3 regions of the Nisaea acidiphila genome follow, and region 3 is predicted to be linked to each of the others. Evidence: riboswitches for the same ligand, from Rfam matches in the RefSeq annotation. Region 3 holds a riboswitch; each other region holds the start of a gene.
What was found. A riboswitch is a leader RNA that binds a small molecule or an ion and turns the genes downstream of it on or off. The one in region 3 is predicted to bind thiamine pyrophosphate.
Positions count from the first base shown of each region.

Region 1 (6,799 bases), 790 kb from region 3:
GGCGAACGCGCTCGTTGCGCGATCTCTATTTCAATCCTGGCCGACATCGCTACGACGAGGGAAGCGGATCGTGAGCAGAACCAAGCGCTTTGAGGAAGGAAAACTCGTCTTCGGGACCGGCGAGGCCGCTAAAGAGGCATTCTTCGTTGTTGAAGGCAAGGTCCGGATCGTCCCGAGTATAGACCGGGAAAACGACGTCATTGCCGAATTCGGGCCCGGTGAGTTGTTCGGCGAATACGCTTTCATCCTCGACAACGGAAAACGCACCGCGACAGCGATCGCGGCACAAGACGGAACGGTACTCGAAGCCGTGCCCGGTGAGGATTTTCGCAGACGCCTAGACGGGCTGGAGCCGTTTCTGCAGCGCTGGATTGAAGAGCTCATCCGCCGTTCGATACCCGAAGAGATCCCGGCTGACGTCACATAAGGCGCGCGCGGCCCCATCAACCGCATTGATGACGGTTCTCAGCTTTCGCGCTCAGGCAAATAAGATAAGAAGCGTCCGTAACGCTGCGAAGTCGGCGATACTGTCGGCGGTGTGGAAAATTCCTCAAATAACCGTAGAGGAATGGTCGGGGTGGACGGATTCGAACCGCCGACCCTCTGCTCCCAAAGCAGATGCGCTACCAGGCTGCGCTACACCCCGACAAGGCCCGAAGGCGCTCGCTAGGTAACGGTTTTGCGCGGCTGGCGCAACAATGCAGTGCCTCGCCTGACGATTTCCGTCGGAGATTACTTCGCCACAGCCAGTGCAGTGTGTTCCACGCGATCTCCCGCCTTCAAGCCGAGCCTCGAGGCAGTCCCCGCCAAGAGCTCCAGGACTGCCTTTACCCTGAAGCGCGAGGAAATCACGGCTGTCGACTGCGGAACCGTGCGTTCAGCGATATGCAGGATGGTGCCATCCCGGTCCAGAAACAGCATGTCGAGGCTGACATATGTGTTCTTCATCCACATGGAGACTCGCGACTTGCTGGGATAGATGAACAGCATCCCCGCATCGAGGGCGAGTTGCTTGCGATACATCAGCCCTTCTGCGCGCGCCTCCGGCGTGTCGGCGAGTTCGACAGAAAAGACATGCTCATTGCCGCCGCTATGGATGACGAGCGGCGACGTCTTGCCTTGATCGGCCGCAAGGCAGGTCCCCACGACAAACAATAACGCGAGGCAGACACCGAAAAGGCTTTTCCAGCCATATCTTTCCATTCTCCCGACGCGCCCCCCGTTACGTGCTTCCGCGCCTCTCCTAAAGGACCGCTCGGGCCAAGTCGACCACCTCCTGCCGGACAGCCCCTTCCCTCGGGGCGTCGGCGAGCCTCGTGAACCAGTGTTCCGGCGGGTTCCGCCCGCGGCTATGGTTCCAGAAGAGACCGCGCAACACGCTTTCGCTTTCCGCATTGAGCGCAATCCCCCGCGGGTCCTGTCCGTTCAAGGCGGCCCAGATGCCGGTCCAACACCGCGCGACCGCCCAGGGATTGTAGCCTCCGCCGCCGAGGACCAGAACCCGGGGAGCCAGACGGACGAGCCGGTCGACCGCCTCCCAAAGTGCGTTGTTCGAAAGCTCCAGCTTGCTTTGCGGATCGTCGGCAAGCGCGTCGCAGCCGCTCTGGATCACGATGGCGTCCGGCCCGAAACTTTCCACGATCGGCCGGACGCCCTCCGCCACGAGAAACCGGAACTCCGTGTCGTTCAGACCCTTTGGCGCCGGGAAATTCCGGGCCATGCCACCCGCCCGGTCGTCCGCCGGACCGGTTCGCGGCCAGCGGTCCTCCTCGTGGATGGATACGGTAAGCACGCGGTCCTCGTCGTGAAAGGCATCCTGCACACCATCGCCGTGATGGGCGTCGAGATCGACATAGGCGATCCGCGACAGCCCTCCATCGAGCATCGCCAGGATTCCGAGTACCGGATCGTTGAAGAAGCAGAAGCCGAAGGCCATGTCAGGCCGCCCATGATGGGTGCCGCCGGCAAGTGAATGGATGATCCCACGCTCGACACCCGCCAGAGTCCGGCCGGCCAGAAGGGAAGCGCCGGCGGCGGTTGCCGGCCGGCTGAAAATTTCCGGAAAGACCGGGTTGCCGGCCCGGCCGATATTGTATTTCTCCTTCACCGCGTCGCTGACTTGCCTGTCCCTCTCGGCCCGCATAATGGCGGCAACATAATCCGGCGCATGAAACCGGGAGAGCTCTTCCGGCGTTGCCATGGGACTGTCGACGAAGCGGTCCTCGCCCACCAGGCCAAGGGCGCGAGCCAGGTCCATGACCGGGGTCACGCGCTGGATCGACAGCGGGTGTTTCACGCCGTATCGCGAACGGCGATAGATCTCGCTGCCGATCATGAACGGCCGGTCCGGGAACGACGCCGGGATCCGCGCACTCGACGGCGGGTCGAATTGCGAAACCTCGGCGCTCATGCGGTCCTGCCGATGACAGGCTGCTGAGGTGCAGCTTCCCCATTTTCGCCGGGAAGCAGAAACTCAGGCAGATTATAGTCCTTCAGGCTGTCCCAGTGCTGCTCCACATCCTCCGTGAAGAGATCCCTCACAATGCCGGAGACGAGCCGCGGCACAGCGAATTTCATCGCATTGATCGAAGAACCGGAGGGGCCGAAGCTGACGGTCGCGCCGAAGGTGAAAAGCCGCACATGGCTGAGCCACGGCGCAGTGCCGGGGACGCGTTCCTGAAAGGCAAACGTGGAATCGAGATAAGGGTAACGCCCCAGTCTCGGGTTTTCCTCGGACGCCGGCGGATGGAAACGGTCGCGCCAGAGCGCCGCATTCGCCGCGATATCGGAAAATTCGGGAAGCGCGGGAAGGTCGATGTCGAAGCCGGTACCGACGATCAGGTAGTCGGCCTCGAAGGTCTGTCCCGGCGTCTCGATCTCAACCCCGCCGCCCGCAGCGCGGCAGGAGAGCCACGGCGCCCCCGTCAACAGCTCGAACGCCTCGTGCTTCGCCACCCTTTCCCAGGTTTCACGCGGGAATGCTTCGCGCAGTGTCAGAAGGTGGTTCATGAAGCGCCAGCGCCAGGAATCGTCAAGCTCGGCGAAATGCCCGAGGAATCCGGGAAACGACAGCCATTTAAAGGGCTGCACCCTCTGAAGATCCTCACGCCGGCAGCAGACGGTGACCCGCGCCGCGCCCGCCTCCAGAGCCATGGCCGCATTGTCGAATGCGGATGCGCCGGCGCCCAGTACAGCGACCCGACGTCCTTTCAAGCTCTCGAAATCGATGTTCGCGGAGGCGTGTGCCCAATAGCTTCTGTCAAGCGCCGCGACCTCTTCCGGCGTCCACCATTTGCCGGGCGTCTCGATACCGGTCGCGACGACGATCTTGCGCGCGAGCACGGATTCCCTTGCGCCGGAGGCCATATCCACGAGTTCCGCTGCAACCAGATCACCAAAATCCGACGGCGAGATCCGTTCCGCCGAGATCCCGTTTTCAATACGGATATCAAGCGCCCGCCTCAGCCAGAGGAGATATGAGGCCCAGTCCTCTTTCGCAATCTTGTTGAGCGCCGACCACTCCGCCTCGCCGTGCTGGGCAACGAACCATGCGCGGAAGGACAGGGACGGGATATCCAGGTCCGGCCCGTTCACCTCCTTCGGAGATCGCAGCGTCGGCATCCGGGCGTAGGTCATCCACGGACCTTCCAGGCCTTCCGGCGCGCGGTCGACGATCCGCACGCGGTCGATACGCGCCCGCTTCAATGCATGGGCAATCGCGAGGCCGCCCTGCTCGCCGCCGATCACCAGGACATCAAGCACCGGGCGTCCGTCCGGTCCGCGCCGCTCCGGAACCCAGTTTCCGTCAGGGTAGGAAATGATCCTCAGATCGTCGCGGACCCGCGCTTCAAGTGCATCCAGTCCTATGGCCGGTCCGGCGTCGCTCACATGACCTCCGCGAGAAAATCGGTACTGGTTATCTTAGGTAGCGCGCTTTCGTTCCCTCATCCAGAGGCGCGCGCTTCACCCGCTTGCCATGTCGGAAAAGCTCACTCATTATCGGGTCCGTTCAGGGGAGCCGCACCGGCGGCTGAGAGGTTCCATAAGGAACGACCCTTAACCTGATCCGGGTAATGCCGGCGGAGGGAGAGCCAGATGTCCATCGGCGTTAGGCCGCACGTTTCAGCATATCGGTATCCCAGTCGGTCCACGACATGGCGATGATCCGCGCCATCGTAATCGCGGCCGGACTGCTGATGCTCTGGCAGGGCGTCGTCAGCCTCAGCGGCACGCCGCCCTACATCCTCCCGGGACCGGCACTCGTCGCCGAAGCTCTCTGGCAGAGTTCCCACCTCATTCTGCCGCACGCCGCAACGACGCTTGCCGAGATTCTCCTTGGGCTCGGCATCGGTACGCTCTTCGGTGCCGCGGCGGCGCTCTCACTGAGCTGGTCGGCGCGGGTCAGGCCATGGCTGCTTCCGGTACTTGTCATCAGCCAAGCCGTGCCGGTCTTCGCGCTGGCGCCGGTGCTCGTGCTCTGGCTCGGCTACGGAATGGCCTCCAAGGTGGCTATGGCGGCCCTGATCATTTTCTTCCCCGTCACCGCCGCAATGTTCGATGGGCTGCGCCGAACCGACCCGCTCTTCATCGACTGCGCCCGCACGCTCGGCGCGGGGCGTCTCGACCTGCTGCTTCATGTCCGCCTTCCGGCAGCCCTTCCCGCCTTCGCCTCGGGCCTCAGGGTGGCGACGGCGGTCGCGCCGATCGGCGCCGTGGTCGGAGAGTGGGTCGGCTCCAGCTCGGGGCTCGGCTACCTGATGTTGCACGCCAATGCGCGGCTTCAGATCGACCTGATGTTCGCCGCACTCTTTACCCTCTCGATCCTCGCCCTGTCGCTCTACTACGGGGTCGATGTCCTGTTGAGGGCCGCGATGCCCTGGCAGGCCGGCGAAGCCCGGCCGGCCGCAGATACCGCCTATAACTGAACTGGAGGAAACTGAATGTTCACCCGCACCGCCGCGCTCCTCGTCGCGCTTCTTGTCCTGGGATCGGCCCCCGTCAGAGCCGCGGATAAGCTGACGGTCCTGCTCGACTGGTTCGTCAATCCGGATCACGGCCCGCTGATAGTGGCCGAGAACAAAGGCTTCTTTGCCGCGGAGGGTCTCGAGGTGGAGTTGATCGCACCCGCCGATCCGAACGACCCGCCGAAACTGGTCGCGGCTAAGAAGGCGGACATTGCCGTTTCCTATCAGCCGCAGCTGCACATCCAGGCCGCCGAAGGCCTCCCGCTGGTGCGTTTCGGAACCCTGGTGGCGACTCCGCTCAACACCCTGGTGGCGCTTAAGGACGGCCCGGTGAAGACCATCGCGGACCTGAAGGGCCGCAAGGTCGGATTCTCCGTCGGAGGGTTCGAGGATGCGTTGCTCGGCGCCATGCTGAAAAAGCACGGTCTCGCGCTTTCGGACGTCGAGCTGGTGAACGTCAATTTCTCGCTCTCGCCATCGATCATTTCAGGCCAGGTCGATGCGGTGATCGGCGCATTCCGCAATTTCGAACTCAACCAGATGGACATTGTCGGCCAGCCGGGCCGGGCCTTCTTCGTCGAGGAGGAAGGCGTGCCGCCCTATGACGAGCTGATCTATGTCGCGCACCGGGATAGTCTCTCAGACCAGCGCCTCAAGCGCTTTCTTGCTGCGGTGGAAAAGGCGACGCAATATCTCGTGAACCATCCGGGAGAGGCTTGGGAGGCCTTTATCGACGGCCGCAAGGACCTGGACGACGAGTTGAACAAGCGTGCCTGGCGCGACACCCTGCCCCGCTTCGCACTCCGCCCGGCGGCCTTGGATAGCGGGCGCTATCGCCGCTTCGAAGCCTTCATGCGGGAGACCGGTCTTGTGACGAAACCGACCGACGTCACCGCCTACGCGACCGAACTGCAATAGCGATCCATTTCCCCGCGCGTCCGGTACGGGACGCGCGGGGCCATAAATCATTCGGCGGCGGCAGGCACCTGCCGCTCGCTCTCCACGAACTGCATATAGAGCGCACGTGCCCGCTCGAAGACCGGTCCCGGGGTCAGCATCCGGTCCTCGAAGCGGTCGATCGCCTGAATTTTCCCGAAATTGCCGCAGACGATGATCTCTTCCGCTGTCGCGAGATCCTCTGGCGACAGCACCGCTTCCTCGACCGGAATGCCGTCTTGCGTCAGGAGCCTGATCAGACGGCGGCGCGTGATGCCTGAGAGGAACGTTCCATTCGCCGCCGGCGTCTTCGCGACACCGTCCTTCACGATCCAGATGTTCGCCGTCGAGAATTCCGCGACGTTTCCATTCGGATCGAGAAGAACAGGCAGGTCGAAGCCCCGGTCGCGCGCTTCCAAGAGCGCCCGTTGCCCGTTCGGATAGAGGCAGCCCGCCTTTGCGTTCGTAGGCCCTTGGTCGACCGCGCAGCGCCGGAAGCTCGAGAGGCAGGCACCTCCTGCAATAGGATCCGGCAACGGCGCCTCGAAGACGGCAAGCACGAACTCCGTGTCGTTCCCTTCCGGGGCAACGCCCTGGCCCGTCGAGTAGAACATTGGCCGGATGTAATAGTCCCGGTCTGCCGGTAGACGTGCGGCGGCGTCACGGCAGAGACTCTCGATCTCCTTCGCTTCCAGCCCCGGATTGAGCAACATCGCCTTTGCCGAGCGGACCACGCGTTGCGCATGCAAGCCGATATCCGGAAGTGCTCCCTTGATGGCCCTCGCCCCGTCGAAGACCGAGCTTCCGGACCAGAACGAAATCTGAAGCGGACCGCTGACCATCGGTTCGTTTGATAGCCATTCACCGCGATAGAAGAATATTTGTTTCATTCTGCAGAC
Region 1 covers NZ_CP102480.1:4,683,416-4,690,214, reverse strand. Annotated here, with positions in the region: gene NUH88_RS21980 (hypothetical protein) at 1-74, shown strand, start outside; gene NUH88_RS21975 (cyclic nucleotide-binding domain-containing protein) at 71-427, shown strand; tRNA gene NUH88_RS21970 (tRNA-Pro) at 570-646, opposite strand; gene NUH88_RS21965 (DUF192 domain-containing protein) at 733-1,203, opposite strand; gene NUH88_RS21960 (acetoin utilization protein AcuC) at 1,244-2,410, opposite strand; gene NUH88_RS21955 (NAD(P)-binding domain-containing protein) at 2,407-3,888, opposite strand; TPP riboswitch at 4,002-4,105, shown strand; gene NUH88_RS21950 (ABC transporter permease) at 4,155-4,925, shown strand; gene NUH88_RS21945 (ABC transporter substrate-binding protein) at 4,941-5,882, shown strand; gene NUH88_RS21940 (branched-chain amino acid aminotransferase) at 5,930-6,790, opposite strand.
Region 1: it holds a riboswitch for thiamine pyrophosphate, as region 3 does, so the genes downstream of both, NUH88_RS21950 (ABC transporter permease) here and NUH88_RS03505 (ABC transporter substrate-binding protein) in region 3, are expected to answer to the same signal.

Region 2 (6,799 bases), 550 kb from region 3:
AACCCTGCGAAATGTTCTATTCTGGTGGAAGATTGTCGGCATCGCAGCCAATATGGCTGCTGTTTCCAGCTTAATCGACCGGTTTGTGAACTATCAACCTGGAAAAATACTCTCCAATATTATTATTTCCTATAATTTCTACATTCTTCCATTTGGCGAAACGATATCATATTCGATTTGGAAGATTTGTTATTTTTTCAATATTTCAATACCATTACCGCCCGCGCACTTTGTAATTCCTTATTTTATAATGTGGTTTACTCTAAGTAGAGCCATTATAGAAGCATATGCTAGAATTAGACTGACCGGAAGTCAGTTCGATAAAATGTATCGTGAAATATTATTGTCCAAGCCCGATATAATTGAAGCTCATAAATTAGCAGAAAGACTCTCTCTTATTCGAAAAATGATTTTAATGCGCAGCGCATCCATTCTCACAAAATACACCCATGGCCTTTCAAGCTTCTTTGATGAAATATTAGAAACCGAAATTGGCAAAAAACTCTCCGTATACGGAAATAAATATCAATACTATAGTGAAAACTATATATCACCAATACTAATTGCATTTTATTGGCCATTATCACCACTTTTTTTATTATTTGCCATCGCATTCAATGCTGAAAAAAAATTTACGTCTTACCTAGATGTCAGGATCAAATATATCGAACATAAACTTACAGAATTAATCCCCAAACGGGACGAAGAAAGAGAAAAAATTATTGCTATATTGAAAAAATACGACCCCGAAAGATTTGGAGAACAAATATCAAAAGACGCTATATCTAAAGCCCGCAAAGATATTGATGTTATTTTATCCAAAATAAATAAAGAAATAAGCATTTATGAGAACACATTAAGCACATTAATTCGCTTAAAAAACGGCGGACCCATATTAAAACAAGGACTGAAAACGTGGCTATCAGAACTTTTCATAATAATAATGCTACTCAGTATTTTATTAATATTTGGCGGAGAGCTCATCGATGACACTGATAGCTCAATATATATTGACATTCTATTTTAAATAAAAATTAATTGGACGCACTACTTAATTCTCGACTCAATTCTCCATTGCCAGCGTTAAAAGATACAACGCCTGCATTCTCGATTTACCCGGAGTCTCTCCGAGGGGAAACAAGGGGACACACTACCGAATTCTCTAACTAATTCTCCATTGCCAGCGTTAAAAGATACAACGCCTGCATTCTCGATTTACCCGGAGTCTCTCCGGGAACGCATCTCAGCCTTGAATGCCGCGAGGTCCATTCGGACAGGCGCGCCGCTGGCAATGCCTTCGTCGATTGCCGCCTGAAACGCTGCGAAGATTTTTTCACCGTCGATCGAAGCCTGCCCGTTATCGAGACGCCGACCCATCTCCGCTATGATCTCGGTGCGGCGCGCTTCGAGATCAGGTTTGTCGGCAGTGTCGGTTTTCTCGCTCATGGTGCCTGCATCCTAGCGCTTCGGGACCATGGGGGCACGACACGCTTCTGCCAAATCCAGACCGTCATCCCGGACCTGATCCGGGATCCATTTCCGCGCCGTCACCGCTCTTCGAAATGCTGGGTCCCGGCTCTCCGGCCGGGATGACGACTGTTGTGGGGCCGGGATAGAGACCGGGTGGGGACGGCGGTCAGGTGCGGGAGCGGCGGGCCGTGGGTGGGGAAACGGCGGGCTCACCCCGGCTTCACCGCTTCCGCGAGCATCGTCATGCCGGGGATCATCGGCTCGACCTTCACGTCGACAAAGCCCGTCGCTTCCAGTTTCTCCTGCAGCCACGCGTCGTCGAGCGAGCGCGCCTCCGGGGTGAAGGCCGTGTGCTGGAGCTGCCAGAGGGCGGCGAGTTTCGGGCCGGTGCGGTCGGCACTGACGATGAAATCGTGGATCAGCAGGCGGCCGCCGGGGACCAGCTTGTTCCAGGCGCCCTGCAGCAGGTTCTCGTGCTCGTCGCCGGGCACGCCGGAGAAGAGGTAGGACATCAGGATGGCGTCCTGCCCCTCCGGCCACTCGGTGCGGAGCGCGTTGCCGCGGATATATCTGATCCGGTCGGAAAGGCCGGCCTTCTCGATATATTGCTCGCCGAGATCGGCGACGTTCGGGAAATCGACGATGGTGGCGGTCAGGTCCGGGAAAGCCCTGGCCAGCGTGATGGCGAAGGCGCCGGTGCCGCCGCCGACATCGAGCAGCTTCTTGCCGCCGGAGAGATCGACCTGCTTGGCGAGGCCGCGCGCCGGGCCTAGGGAGCCGGCATGCTGGCTCCTGGAATAGAGCCGCGCCTGCTCCGGGTCGGAGAACCAGTCGGCATAGGAGCTGGTCGCGTCGTCCGGCAGGTTGTTGGCGATCGCGTCCTCGATCTGGTCGAGCAGCCCGTACATCTGCCGATCCACCTGCAAGCGGAGATAGTCGCCGAAATCGTATTTCGCGCCCTTCACCAGGAAGGCCTCGGCGGCGGGCGAATTGGCGAAACGGCCGTCCTCGGTCGAGACCACGCCGAGCGCGGCGAGCGCGGTCAGCAGGGTCTGCACCCGGTCGGGATGCAGTCCGGTCGCCTCGCCGATCTCCCCGACGGAGAGCGGGCCGTCGGCCAGGGCGGTGAAAACTCCATGATGCAGCGCAGCGAAAAGCGCCTTCGAGCCCATGAACCCGAAGGCAATATCGGAAATCTCTTCCGCTTTCGTCAGCAACGCCATGACCTTCACCTCTCCCGTTTATCGTTCTTACGACATAAGTTATCCGATAACGACAGAAGAGGCAAAAGCACTGGGGATTTCCGAGGCTCTGGAAGGGGTTAGCGCGTTGCGGCGCAACAAAATCACGCCGCAACGCAACATGAAATGCGGCCTCAGCTCTCCCCAACCGGCATGTAAAGATCTCCGCCGGCGCGATATTTCTCCGCCATCGCCGCCATGCCCTCCTTCTGCGCCTCGCCGCGGATCTCGTGACTGATCCGCATGGAGCAGAATTTCGGCCCGCACATGGAGCAGAAATGCGCCAGCTTGTGCGCCTCCTTCGGCAGGGTCTGGTCATGGAAACTGCGCGCCGTTTCCGGGTCGAGGGAGAGGTTGAACTGGTCCTCCCAGCGGAACTCGAAACGGGCCCGGCTGAGGGCGTCGTCGCGCCGTTTCGCCGCCGGATGGCCCTTGGCGAGGTCGGCTGCATGGGCGGCGATCTTGTAGGTGATGACGCCGGTCTTCACGTCGTCCCGGTCGGGCAGGCCGAGATGCTCCTTCGGGGTGACGTAGCAAAGCATCGCGGTGCCGAACCAGCCGATCATCGCCGCCCCGATGCCGGAGGTGATGTGATCGTAGCCGGGCGCGATGTCGGTCGTGAGCGGGCCGAGTGTGTAGAACGGCGCCTCGCCGCAGACCTCGAGCTGCTTCGTCATGTTCTCCCGGATCTTGTGCATCGGGACGTGGCCCGGGCCCTCGATCATCACCTGGCAATCCTTCGCCCAGGCGATCTGCGTCAGCTCGCCGAGGGTCTCCAGCTCGGCGAACTGGGCGGCGTCGTTGGCATCCGCGATGGAGCCCGGACGCAGCCCGTCCCCGAGGGAGAAGGAAACGTCATAGGCGCGGGCGATGTCGCAGATCTCCCCGAAATGCTCGTAGAGGAAGCTCTCGCGGTGATGATGCAGGCACCATTTCGCCATGATCGAGCCGCCGCGGCTGACGATCCCGGTGACCCGGTCCACCGTAAGCGGCACGTGATGCAGGCGCAGGCCCGCATGGATGGTGAAATAGTCGACGCCCTGCTCCGCCTGCTCGACCAGCGTGTCGCGGTAAAGCTCCCAGGTCAGGTCCTCGGCCACGCCGCCAACCTTCTCCAGCGCCTGGTAGAGCGGCACGGTGCCGATCGGGACCGCCGAATTGCGGAGGATCCAGTCGCGGATATTGTGGATGTTCCGCCCGGTGGAGAGATCCATCACCGTGTCGGCGCCCCAGCGCGTGGCCCAGACCATCTTCTCGACCTCCTCCTCCATCGAGGAGGTGACCGCCGAGTTGCCGATATTGGCGTTGATCTTCACCAGAAAGTTCCGGCCGATCGCCATCGGCTCGCTCTCCGGGTGGTTGATGTTGGCCGGGATGATCGCCCGCCCGCGCGCCACCTCGTCGCGCACGAACTCGGGCGTGACGAAATCAGGGATCGAGGCGCCGAAACTCTCCCCATCACGCTCCAGGGACTCGCGCGCCAGCGCCTCCTTCGCGGCGGCACGGCCAAGATTTTCGCGGATCGCGACGAACTCCATCTCGGGCGTCACGATCCCGGCCCGCGCATAGGCGAGCTGGGTCACCGCCTTGCCGCCGGTGGCCCGGCGCGGCGCATAACGGACCGGGAATTCCGGTGTCAGCCGGGTTCCCTCGGCGAAACCGTTATCCATCGCCTGCACGCGGCGCCCGTCATAGCCCTCTGTATCCCCGCGCACCGCGATCCAGTCCTCGCGCAGCCTAGGCAGACCTTTTGCGATCTCGATATCCGTCGCCGGGTCGCTGTAGGGGCCGGACGAGTCATAGACCGTCAGCGGCGGCTCGCCGGCACTCGGATGGACCGCGATTTCGCGCATCGGCACACGGATATCGGGATGCAGCGTGCCGGGCACGTGGATCTTGCGGGACGCGGGCAGCGCACCGGTGGTCACTTTCGGATGGATGGCATTCATGGGCTCGGAGCCTCCTCAGCTCGCTCGGGCGTTGGAGACCCAGTTCGCGGAGTGAGGGGCTTTGGCTTCGGGTGTTTCGAGGGTCTGCCCCTGTCCGTCCGCACTCATGCAAGAGTGCCCCGAAGCGCGCACCGTCCCTACGCCAGTATGAACTGGATCAGGTTCGTCGGGTCATTGCGCTGCTCCGGAGAGCCAGCAATATCTCAGCCCCTTGTCGGGACCCCCCGGGTGATAAGGCGATGATGGGAGGCGGCACGGCGCTTTGTCAATCCGTACCCCGGACAGGAAAAAGGGCGGCCGCAAATGCGGCCGCCCATCAGGCTGTTGAATGTTCCGTCCGCGTCAGCCGCGGATGCCCGCGAGGAAACGCTGGATCTCGGCCTTGAGCTGCTCCGATTTCTCGGAGAGCGCCACGGACTCGGTCTCGATCCGGTGGGCCAGATCGCCGGTCGTCTGGGTCGCGCCGGAGACCTCCTGGATATTACCCGTCACCTGCGTGGTGCCGGCCGAGGCCTCTTCCACGTTTCGGGCGATTTCCTGGGTCGCGGCGGTCTGCTGCTCGACCGCGGCGGCGATGGCGGCAGCGATCGAGTCCACCTGCTCGATGGTCTGGGTGATGGCGCCGATGGCGGTCACCGATTCCTGCGTCGAGGACTGGATGCCCTGGATCTGCGCCGAGATCTCCTCGGTCGCGCTCGCCGTCTGGCTCGCCAGGTTCTTCACCTCGGAGGCCACGACCGCGAAGCCCTTGCCCGCCTCGCCGGCCCGCGCCGCCTCGATGGTGGCGTTAAGGGCCAGCAGGTTGGTCTGCTCCGCGATGTCGGTGATGAGACCGACCACCTCGCCGATCTTCTGCGCCGCCTCGGCAAGCCCCTGGACCTTGTTGTTGGTCTCCGCCGCCTCGCGGACCGCGCCGGACGCGACATTTGAGGCCTGCGCGACCTGACGGCCGATCTCGGTGATGGAGGCGCTCAACTCCTCCGTCGCCGAGGCAACGGTCTGGATATTGCGGGAAGCGTCCTCGGAAGCGGTGACGACGATCCCGGCCTTCGCCTTGCTGTCCTCGGCGGTGCTGGACATCTCCCGGGCGGAGCGGCTGAATTCCTGCAGCGCGCCGGAAACCTGATCGACCGTGCCGCCGACCGATGCCTCGAACTCTTCCGCCGTGCGGCTCATCATCTGCCGCTTCTCGGCTTCGGAGCGTTGCTCGTCCTGCACCCGCTGCTCGGCGATGCGCTGGGTCTCGAGAGAAGCGGATTTGAACATCTCCACCGCCTTTGCGAGGTCCCCGATATCGTCCTTGCGGTCGAGATAGGGCACGGCGACGTCAAGCTCGTTGGAGGAGAGGCGCTGGATCACGCCGCGCAGGACCGGGAACGGCTTCATAAGGCGTCCGATCAGCAGAACGGAAATCGCGACGGCGATCACCGCCAGCACGGCCATGACGCTGAGCAGGCTAACCCTCAGTTCCTTTTCGATCTGCTCGATCGCGCTACGCCCAACGCCGACATAAAGAATTCCGACGACCTTGGTCTTGTCTTCGGCGGAGAAGATCGGCTGATAGAGCGTGAAATATTCCTTGCCGAGAATGGTCGCGAGGCCGCGATAGGTCTCACCCTTCATGATCACCGAATAGACCTTGCCGGTCTTGCCGAGCGGCGTGCCTATGGCGCGGCTGCCGTCATTCTTTTTGATGTTGGTGGTGCGGCGCCAGAAATCCTCGCTCTCCGGATCCCAGGCGAAGATGGTTGCCGTCTCGCCGGTCGCGAGTCCGACATCATCGATCGCAGCATGTTCCTCGAAAGCCGGGATCAGGCCTTTCCAGGATACTTCCAAGCTGTCGCTCTTGCGCTCCACGACGAGGTCCGGGTAGCGGTCGCCGAGCATGAGCGCCGCCGTCCGGTAATTACCGGCCTGAGCCGAGGATGCACGGCCTTGAACATAGTCGCCGATCACGAAGATCGCGGATGCGGCGGTGGCCAGCATCGCAACCACGACGAGAACAACCGAGACCGCAGTTACCTTGTTGCGCACGCTGATACTTGAGAACGTCATCTATCTGCCTTTTGCAAGAGAGCCGAAGCTTCTATCACACCGAATTGGCGAGCAAACTAGACGATCAATATTAACCAATAATTA
Region 2 covers NZ_CP102480.1:1,276,888-1,283,686, forward strand. Annotated here, with positions in the region: gene NUH88_RS05905 (hypothetical protein) at 1-1,027, shown strand, start outside; gene NUH88_RS05910 (hypothetical protein) at 1,216-1,446, opposite strand; gene NUH88_RS05915 (methyltransferase) at 1,680-2,693, opposite strand; gene thiC (phosphomethylpyrimidine synthase ThiC) at 2,846-4,660, opposite strand; TPP riboswitch at 4,777-4,897, opposite strand; gene NUH88_RS05925 (methyl-accepting chemotaxis protein) at 5,003-6,715, opposite strand.
Region 2: it holds a riboswitch for thiamine pyrophosphate, as region 3 does, so the genes downstream of both, thiC (phosphomethylpyrimidine synthase ThiC) here and NUH88_RS03505 (ABC transporter substrate-binding protein) in region 3, are expected to answer to the same signal.

Region 3 (6,799 bases):
CCTCCTCTCCGTTTTTCAGGACCTTGACCCATCGGTCGCCGGTATTCTCGTCGACCCAGATCTCTCCCTCTTTCGACAGAGCCGCACCGGCCATGCCGAACAGAATGGCGCATGCCAGGAGCGCGGCCCTCATTGCGAGCACCCTGCGCCGAAGCCGCGCCCGGTACCGCTCGCCGCGGCCGACGCCGACGTAACCTGGGTTCGGCATTTCTGCTGAAATTCCGCATCCAGATTGGTCTCAACATCTTCCGCATAGATGAGATATTTGCCCTGACCGGGTATCCGGATCACATAGCCGGCGCCCTCCTCGACCACTTTTTCGATGGCGATGTTCGTGCCTTCAAGGTCGACGCGCAGCACGGTCTTGACCGGGTCATAGGTTTCCGGATTGAACAGGTTCAGCTCCGGCGGGATGATTTTCGATACGCTGGAGGGCATTTTTTCAGCCGCCGCGGCGCTGAGGCTCAAGGTGAGGAAGGCGACGGCAAAGGACGCCTTTCTCAAGACGCGATAAATCGTCATTGAGAGTCTCCAAATGTCTGGCGAAGGGTTCGGCGGTCCGGCGAACGCGCATAGATGCGGACCAATTTGTTCTCGAGCAGGAAAAACCAGTAAGAGCCGGTTGCGCCGCGCACGACGGCGATCAGTCCAAACAGGCCGAGCAGATTGAGCGGCGCCAGGCGGAACGCCCAGATTTGCAGTGCCGCGATCGCGAACAGGGCACTCAGGTAACCGCCATTCGCTGTCAGGAGGACAACGAGACGCCGAAGGATCGGATCGCCACCCGACTTGAGAAAGTGTGTGGTGGAGAAGGAAGTATAGGAATGAACCGCCGCGAAGAGGATGAACACGGCGTAGGAAACCGTCGAGGAGGCAAAAACGAACGGCGGTAGCCCCAGATGCTCGAACGGCGACGGCACGGTGATCTTGGAGCGCAGATAATCCGCCCCGGCCGTGTGGAGGTTCTGAAGCGCCATTGCATGCCGATAGCCTGAAGACACTGGCGGATTGGTCGGGGACTGCACGAAAGCCGACACGGCGGAGAGCGCCTGGCCGTATACGACGTCCTTGCCCTTGATCCGGTCGCCCAGCTCCTTTTCGAAGTCCACCCCACCCTGCACCCCTTCCATCAGCAAATTCGAGACCGAGATGAGCGGCATGTGCGGACAAGGCTCCGCCGCTTCGCTCATGCCTCCGGAGAGCGTTGTCGCCGCCACATCGAGAAAAATATTCGCGGACTGCGGTAGAACTCCTCGGATCGTAGACGAAACTTGTCCGAAGAATGAAAGGCCGGACGGGTCCGATCCGTCCTTTTCAGTGCTCGGATCCGGGTCGTATTTGCAGGAGGTCAGAAAATGATTCCGGTCAGAGCGAATGAGCCCCCACTGGATCTGAAGGGGCTCGGCAAATGCGTCGTCGAAAGAGCCGCCATGAAAACTCTCAAGACAGTCACCCGATTGGGCGCACCGGTCTTTGTAAAGGGCATATGCCGGCGACAGATGTCTGCGTTTGCCGAACTTTGACGCACTGCCTGTGTAGAGAAAGTAGCTGTCCTGCTGGAACGCGTTGACATCAATCTTCGTGAGGACCGGCCGGGTCAACACGTGCAACTCTTCGATTTGCCGGCGGCGCTCCTCGACCGGAACGAAGACCGGTACGGGTTTGCCGGAGACACCGCTCAGATCTCTCGTTTCGCAGTCTAACCCGGCCCGCCCCCCGCCTTCTGTCGAGCGATCCACGACACGCTTCGCCGGGTCTTTATATCGCTCCAGCGTCTTGATCAGGCACGGGAACTTCGCGTCATCTCGACTGTCGACGAAGAGGAAATCGACAAAAACCGCGCGCGGCTCGAACTGAAGAATTCGCTCGAGGACCTTTGCGTGAATGGCATAGGAAACCGGCCATTTCCAGCCCTGCCCTTTCAGATCGGCGTCGTCGATCAGAACAAGCGGGACTTCTTGATCCTTCGGAACGGAAGAATAGAACGGAGCGGAAAAGAGGTTGTAGACCCAGTAGGAATAGCGTGCGCTCACCTCCTTCAAGCCGAAGAGGTCGGTCGCGAAAGCGAGAGATCCGAATGCGAGAGCGATGCCAAGGCGGATGATCCGCTTTTCAAGCCAGTTGGGGTCTTCCGCGACTTTCTTGAGCCGATATCCCGCGAGCTGCTCCCTGATCAGCGCTCCGAATTTCCGGATCCAAGACTTTCTTGAAGCAAGCGCCATACCGTGCGCACCCCTTAACGCGTGAGAATCGCACTCTCCACAATTTTTACGCGACACCAAAGTTAACGAAATTGCTTAAGATCGAAAGAAATTCGATTTTGTTTTTTTGAATATCCATTCTTTATGGAGACGAACTCCAACTGAGGCGTTCGTTCCGGTGGTAGCAATCCCGGGTCTTGTCGTACCGTTCTTGACAAAGCGGAAACCGGTCCGCAGGTTGGACTGATCGTGATGCTGGGGTGTTTCGGGCGTCGTACCGGAACTGAGAGGATACCCATCGAACCTGACCCAGGTAATTCTGGCGCAGGGAGACGTCACCGGACCCGCCGAGCGGACCGTTCGTTGAATCTCCTCTCTCCCCGGCCGTGACTTTCGCCGTTCGAACGAACGGGTCAATTGGAGTGCCGGGAATGTTCCTGAAGAAAACCGCCCTCGTCGTCCTCATCTTTTCCGCCATCGGAACCGCCCGCGCAGAGACCCTGCCCGTACTGGTGCCGATCACCGGCTTCCTCTCGCTGGAAGGCACGGCGCAGCGCAACGGTGCGGTCATGGCCGTCGACATGCTCGGCAAAGAGCTCGGTCTCGAAACCGAAGTGACCGACACCGGCACCTCGCCGGAAGGCGCAGTCACCGCTCTCCGTCGCGCGTTGGGCGGAGCGCCGAGCGCAGCCGTAGCCTCCATGCTGGGGACGCAGATGCTGGCGATGATTCCGGTTGCGGACCGGGCAGGCATGCCGCTGCTGACCGTTTCCGGCACAGCGAAGATCACGGAGCTCGGCAGCGGCAACGTCTTCCGCTTCTTCCCGGGCGACAGCGTGGTCAAGGTCGCGCATGCGAAATATGCGGTCGAGGAACTGGGCGCAAAACGCCCCGCCCTGCTCTACCAGACGACCGCCTACGGGCAGAGCGGCGCGGCGCATTTGAAGAAAACCCTCGCCGAGCTCGGCGCGCCGCTGGTCTTCGAGGAAGGCATCGACATCTCGGTCAAGGACATGCTTCCGGCGCTCACCCGCATGCAGGCCGCAGAGCCCGACATCCTGCTACTGCACCTGCATTCCGGCTCCACCGCGCTCGTCATCCGCCAGGCGCGGGAGACCGGTAATCCGCTGCCGGTGGTGGCCGGGTCCGCCATGCATCAGCCGACCACGGCAGCACTGCTGAATCCGGAACAATTGAAGGGCGTCTGCGCCGAAAGCGCCTCCTCGCCGGTTTCCGAGCAGTCCGGACCGGTCGCGGACTTCACGGCGGCCTACCGCAAGCACTTTGGCACGGAGCCGGACGCATTCGCACTGGCGCAGTATGACGGGACGGCGATGCTGATTGCGGCCAAAAAAGCCGGCGCACAGAGCGCGGACGACGTGCGCGCCTGGCTAGCCGGCAACAGCTATGACGGCCTCGCTATGACCTACAAGTCGGACGGCAAGGGCAATATGGCGCATGACGCGGTGGTGGTTTGCTATGATGGCGCCAGCCGGGTTCCGGCCATCGCCAAGCGCTACGAGAATGTCGACGGCATCCGCTGACGCGGCCATGCTTCCGATATGACCAGCCTCGCCCTCGCGCAGATTCTGCTGAACGGCCTCGCCCTCGGCGCGGCCTATGCCCTGATCGCGCTCGGCTTCGTCATCGTCATCAATGCCGTCGGCGCGGTGAACTTCGCGCAAGGCGAGCTGGTCATGGCAGGCGGCTTTCTCTCCATCGCGCTGGCGCCGTTCGTTGGCGACGCGGCGGGCATTCCCGGCCTGCTCCTCCTGCCTCTGGTCATGGCGCTGATGGGCCTGTTCGGGATCGGATTTGCCCATCTCGCCTATTTCCCGCTGAAGAACCGGCCGCCGGTCGCCGTCTTCGTCAGCACCATCGCCATCGGTCTGGTCCTGCAGCATCTGGCCAACGCCATATTCGGGGCCGCACCGCGGGCGGGACCGCCGCTGATCGCGGGCGACGGCCCGGCGCTCGGCGGCCTTACCCTCTCCCTGCAACAGCTCGCCGTTCTCGCGAGCGCGGCCATTCTCGTCTCCGCAACCGGCCTCTTTCTCGGCAAGACACAGACCGGCCGGCGGATGCGGGCGGTGGCGCAGGACCCGGAAATGGCGGCGGCTATCGGCATCCGCCCGGCGCGAATGATCGCCCTTTCCTTCGCCCTCGCCCTCGCACTCGCGGGGGCTGCGGGCCTGTTGCTCTCGAACCAGTTCTTCGTCAGTCCGAACGACGGCGGGCTCTTCATGCTGAAGGCCTATATCGCGGTCACCATCGGTGGCTGGGGCCGGCTCGACGGCGCCGTGCTCGGCGCTCTGCTGATCGGCCTCTTCGAGACCTTGGTCGCGGCTTTCACCTCCTATCTCGCCGCCGAGGCACTGCTCTATGCCATGCTGCTCGCCATGCTCGCCTTCCGGCCGGGAGGATTGCTGCCGGAACGGACCCGCTCCCGTGTCTGACCGCCGTTCCCAGTTGCTGCTCGCCGGGGCTGTCGCTCTTGCGATCTACGCCGTCTTCTTCGCGGGCGGCTATGCCCATGACGTCCTGGCGCGTGCCGGGATCTATGCCATCGCCGCGATCGGTTACCAGCTCGTCTTCGGACGGCTCGGCGCACTCTCGCTGGCGCAAGGCTGTTTTTTCGGCCTTGGCGCCTACGCCGCCGCCCTGACGGCCCTCAAACTCGATTTCGGCTTTCCACTCACCCTGCTTGCCGGAACCGCGCTCCCGGTTCTGCTGGCCGCCGTCATCGCCGTCCCCGTTCTCCGGCTCTCTTCGCACTATTTCGCCCTCGCCACCCTCGGCATCGCCCAGCTCGCCGTGCTGGCCGCGACCAACTGGACGGACGTGACCGGCGGTGCAAACGGGCTCTACGGCGTGCCGCCTTTGGCGTTCGGCGGAATGCAGATCGAATTCGGCCTGCCGCTCACGCTTCTCGTCTGGACCTGCGTCGGTATCGTGCTCCTGTTCTCGCGCCGCCTGACTGCTGGACGGAACGGTCTCCGGGTCGAGACCTTGCGCGAAGCCCCGAAGGCCGCCGCCGCGCTCGGGATTGACGGGACTGCGATCCGCTTCCGCTTCTTTCTTGTGAGTGCCGCTTTCGGCGGTTTCGCCGGCGCGTTGCAGGCCCACGCGGTCGGCGTCGTCTCGCCGGACGTGCTCTCTTTCCACATTCTCGTGCTGCTGCTGGCGATGACGGTGATCGGCGGGCGCGACTCCCCGCTTGGGGCGGTCCTCGGCGCATTGCTGCTTGTTCACCTTCCGGAATGGTTCCGCGATTTCGCGGATTACTATCTCGTCGCCTACGGTGCCGCCTTGCTCGCCGCGATTATCTTTCTTCCCAGGGGGCTTGCCGGGCTTCTACCGAGTTCAAATCGAAGCGCGTTGCCGGTCCCCGCAACCGCTGTCCCGGCGCGGCGCAACGGCGATACCCTGTCGGTCGAAATGCTTTCCAAGAGGTTCGGCGGCATCGATGCCCTGAAAGACGTTTCGCTGACCGTCGCCCCGGGAGAGATTGTCGGACTGATCGGCCCCAACGGTTCCGGCAAGACGACCTTGGTCAACGTCGTGACCGGGATGGAGAAACCCGACTCAGGACGGGTCCGCTTCGGTCATGCGGACCTAACAGGATTGCCGCCGGAGCATATCGCCAGGGCGGGGATCGCCCGTACTTTCCAGCATCCCCAGATCGCACCGGATCTCACAGTTCGAGAAAGTCTGGATGCGGTCGGTGACGGAGATGCGGAGACATTGCTCGCCCTGGTCGGCCTCGAAAGCGGAGCTGAGACGCGCTCCGGCGCGTTGCCCCCCGCCGGGCAGAAGCGCCTGGAGATCGCCCGGGCTCTCGCCGCCGGCGCCTCCCTGCTCGCGCTCGACGAGCCTGCCGCCGGATTGAGCGATCCGGAGCGGGCGCAGCTTGCGTCCCTTCTCAAAAAACTCGCCGCGGACGGACATGCGATCCTGCTGATCGACCATGCGATGGATTTCCTCCTGCCTCTGGCAGACCGTGTCCTCTGCCTCAGCGCGGGACGGGTCGCCGCCGAGGGCGCGCCGGACGAGGTCGCGCGGGACCGGCACGCCGTCGAGGCCTATTTCGGGGAGAGTCCGCTATGAGCGCGACGGTCCTCGATTTGAAAGGCGTCAGCGTCCTGCGCGCTGGCGCACCGGCGGTCTCGGACCTCGACCTCACGGTCTCGGCGGGCGAGATCGTGGCTCTGCTCGGCCTCAACGGCGCCGGAAAGTCGAGCCTGCTGCGCGGAATCATGGGGCTCGAGCCGGTAAGCGCAGGGATAATCCAGTTTCGCGAACGCGATATCGCGGCCCTCTCCACCGCCGAACGTGCCCGGACCGGGATCGGCTATTGCCCGGAAGGACGCAGGCTCTTCCCCGGCATGACTGTATCGGACACCTTACACGCGGCCTCCGGCGCGCCCACGGCCGAGCGGGTAAAGCGGATCGCGGAACTGATCCGGCTCTTCCCCCTGCTCGACCATATTCTGGAGCAGGAGAGCTGGAGCCTCAGCGGCGGCCAGCAGCAGATCGTCGCCATCGCCCGCGCGCTCATGGGCCGCCCGGAAATCCTGCTGCTCGACGAACCCTCCCTC
Region 3 covers NZ_CP102480.1:727,851-734,649, forward strand. Annotated here, with positions in the region: gene NUH88_RS03490 (M48 family metalloprotease) at 1-133, opposite strand, end outside; gene NUH88_RS03495 (hypothetical protein) at 130-522, opposite strand; gene NUH88_RS03500 (CHASE2 domain-containing protein) at 519-2,222, opposite strand; TPP riboswitch at 2,448-2,550, shown strand; gene NUH88_RS03505 (ABC transporter substrate-binding protein) at 2,633-3,745, shown strand; gene NUH88_RS03510 (branched-chain amino acid ABC transporter permease) at 3,764-4,657, shown strand; gene NUH88_RS03515 (branched-chain amino acid ABC transporter ATP-binding protein/permease) at 4,650-6,308, shown strand; gene NUH88_RS03520 (ABC transporter ATP-binding protein) at 6,305-6,799, shown strand, end outside.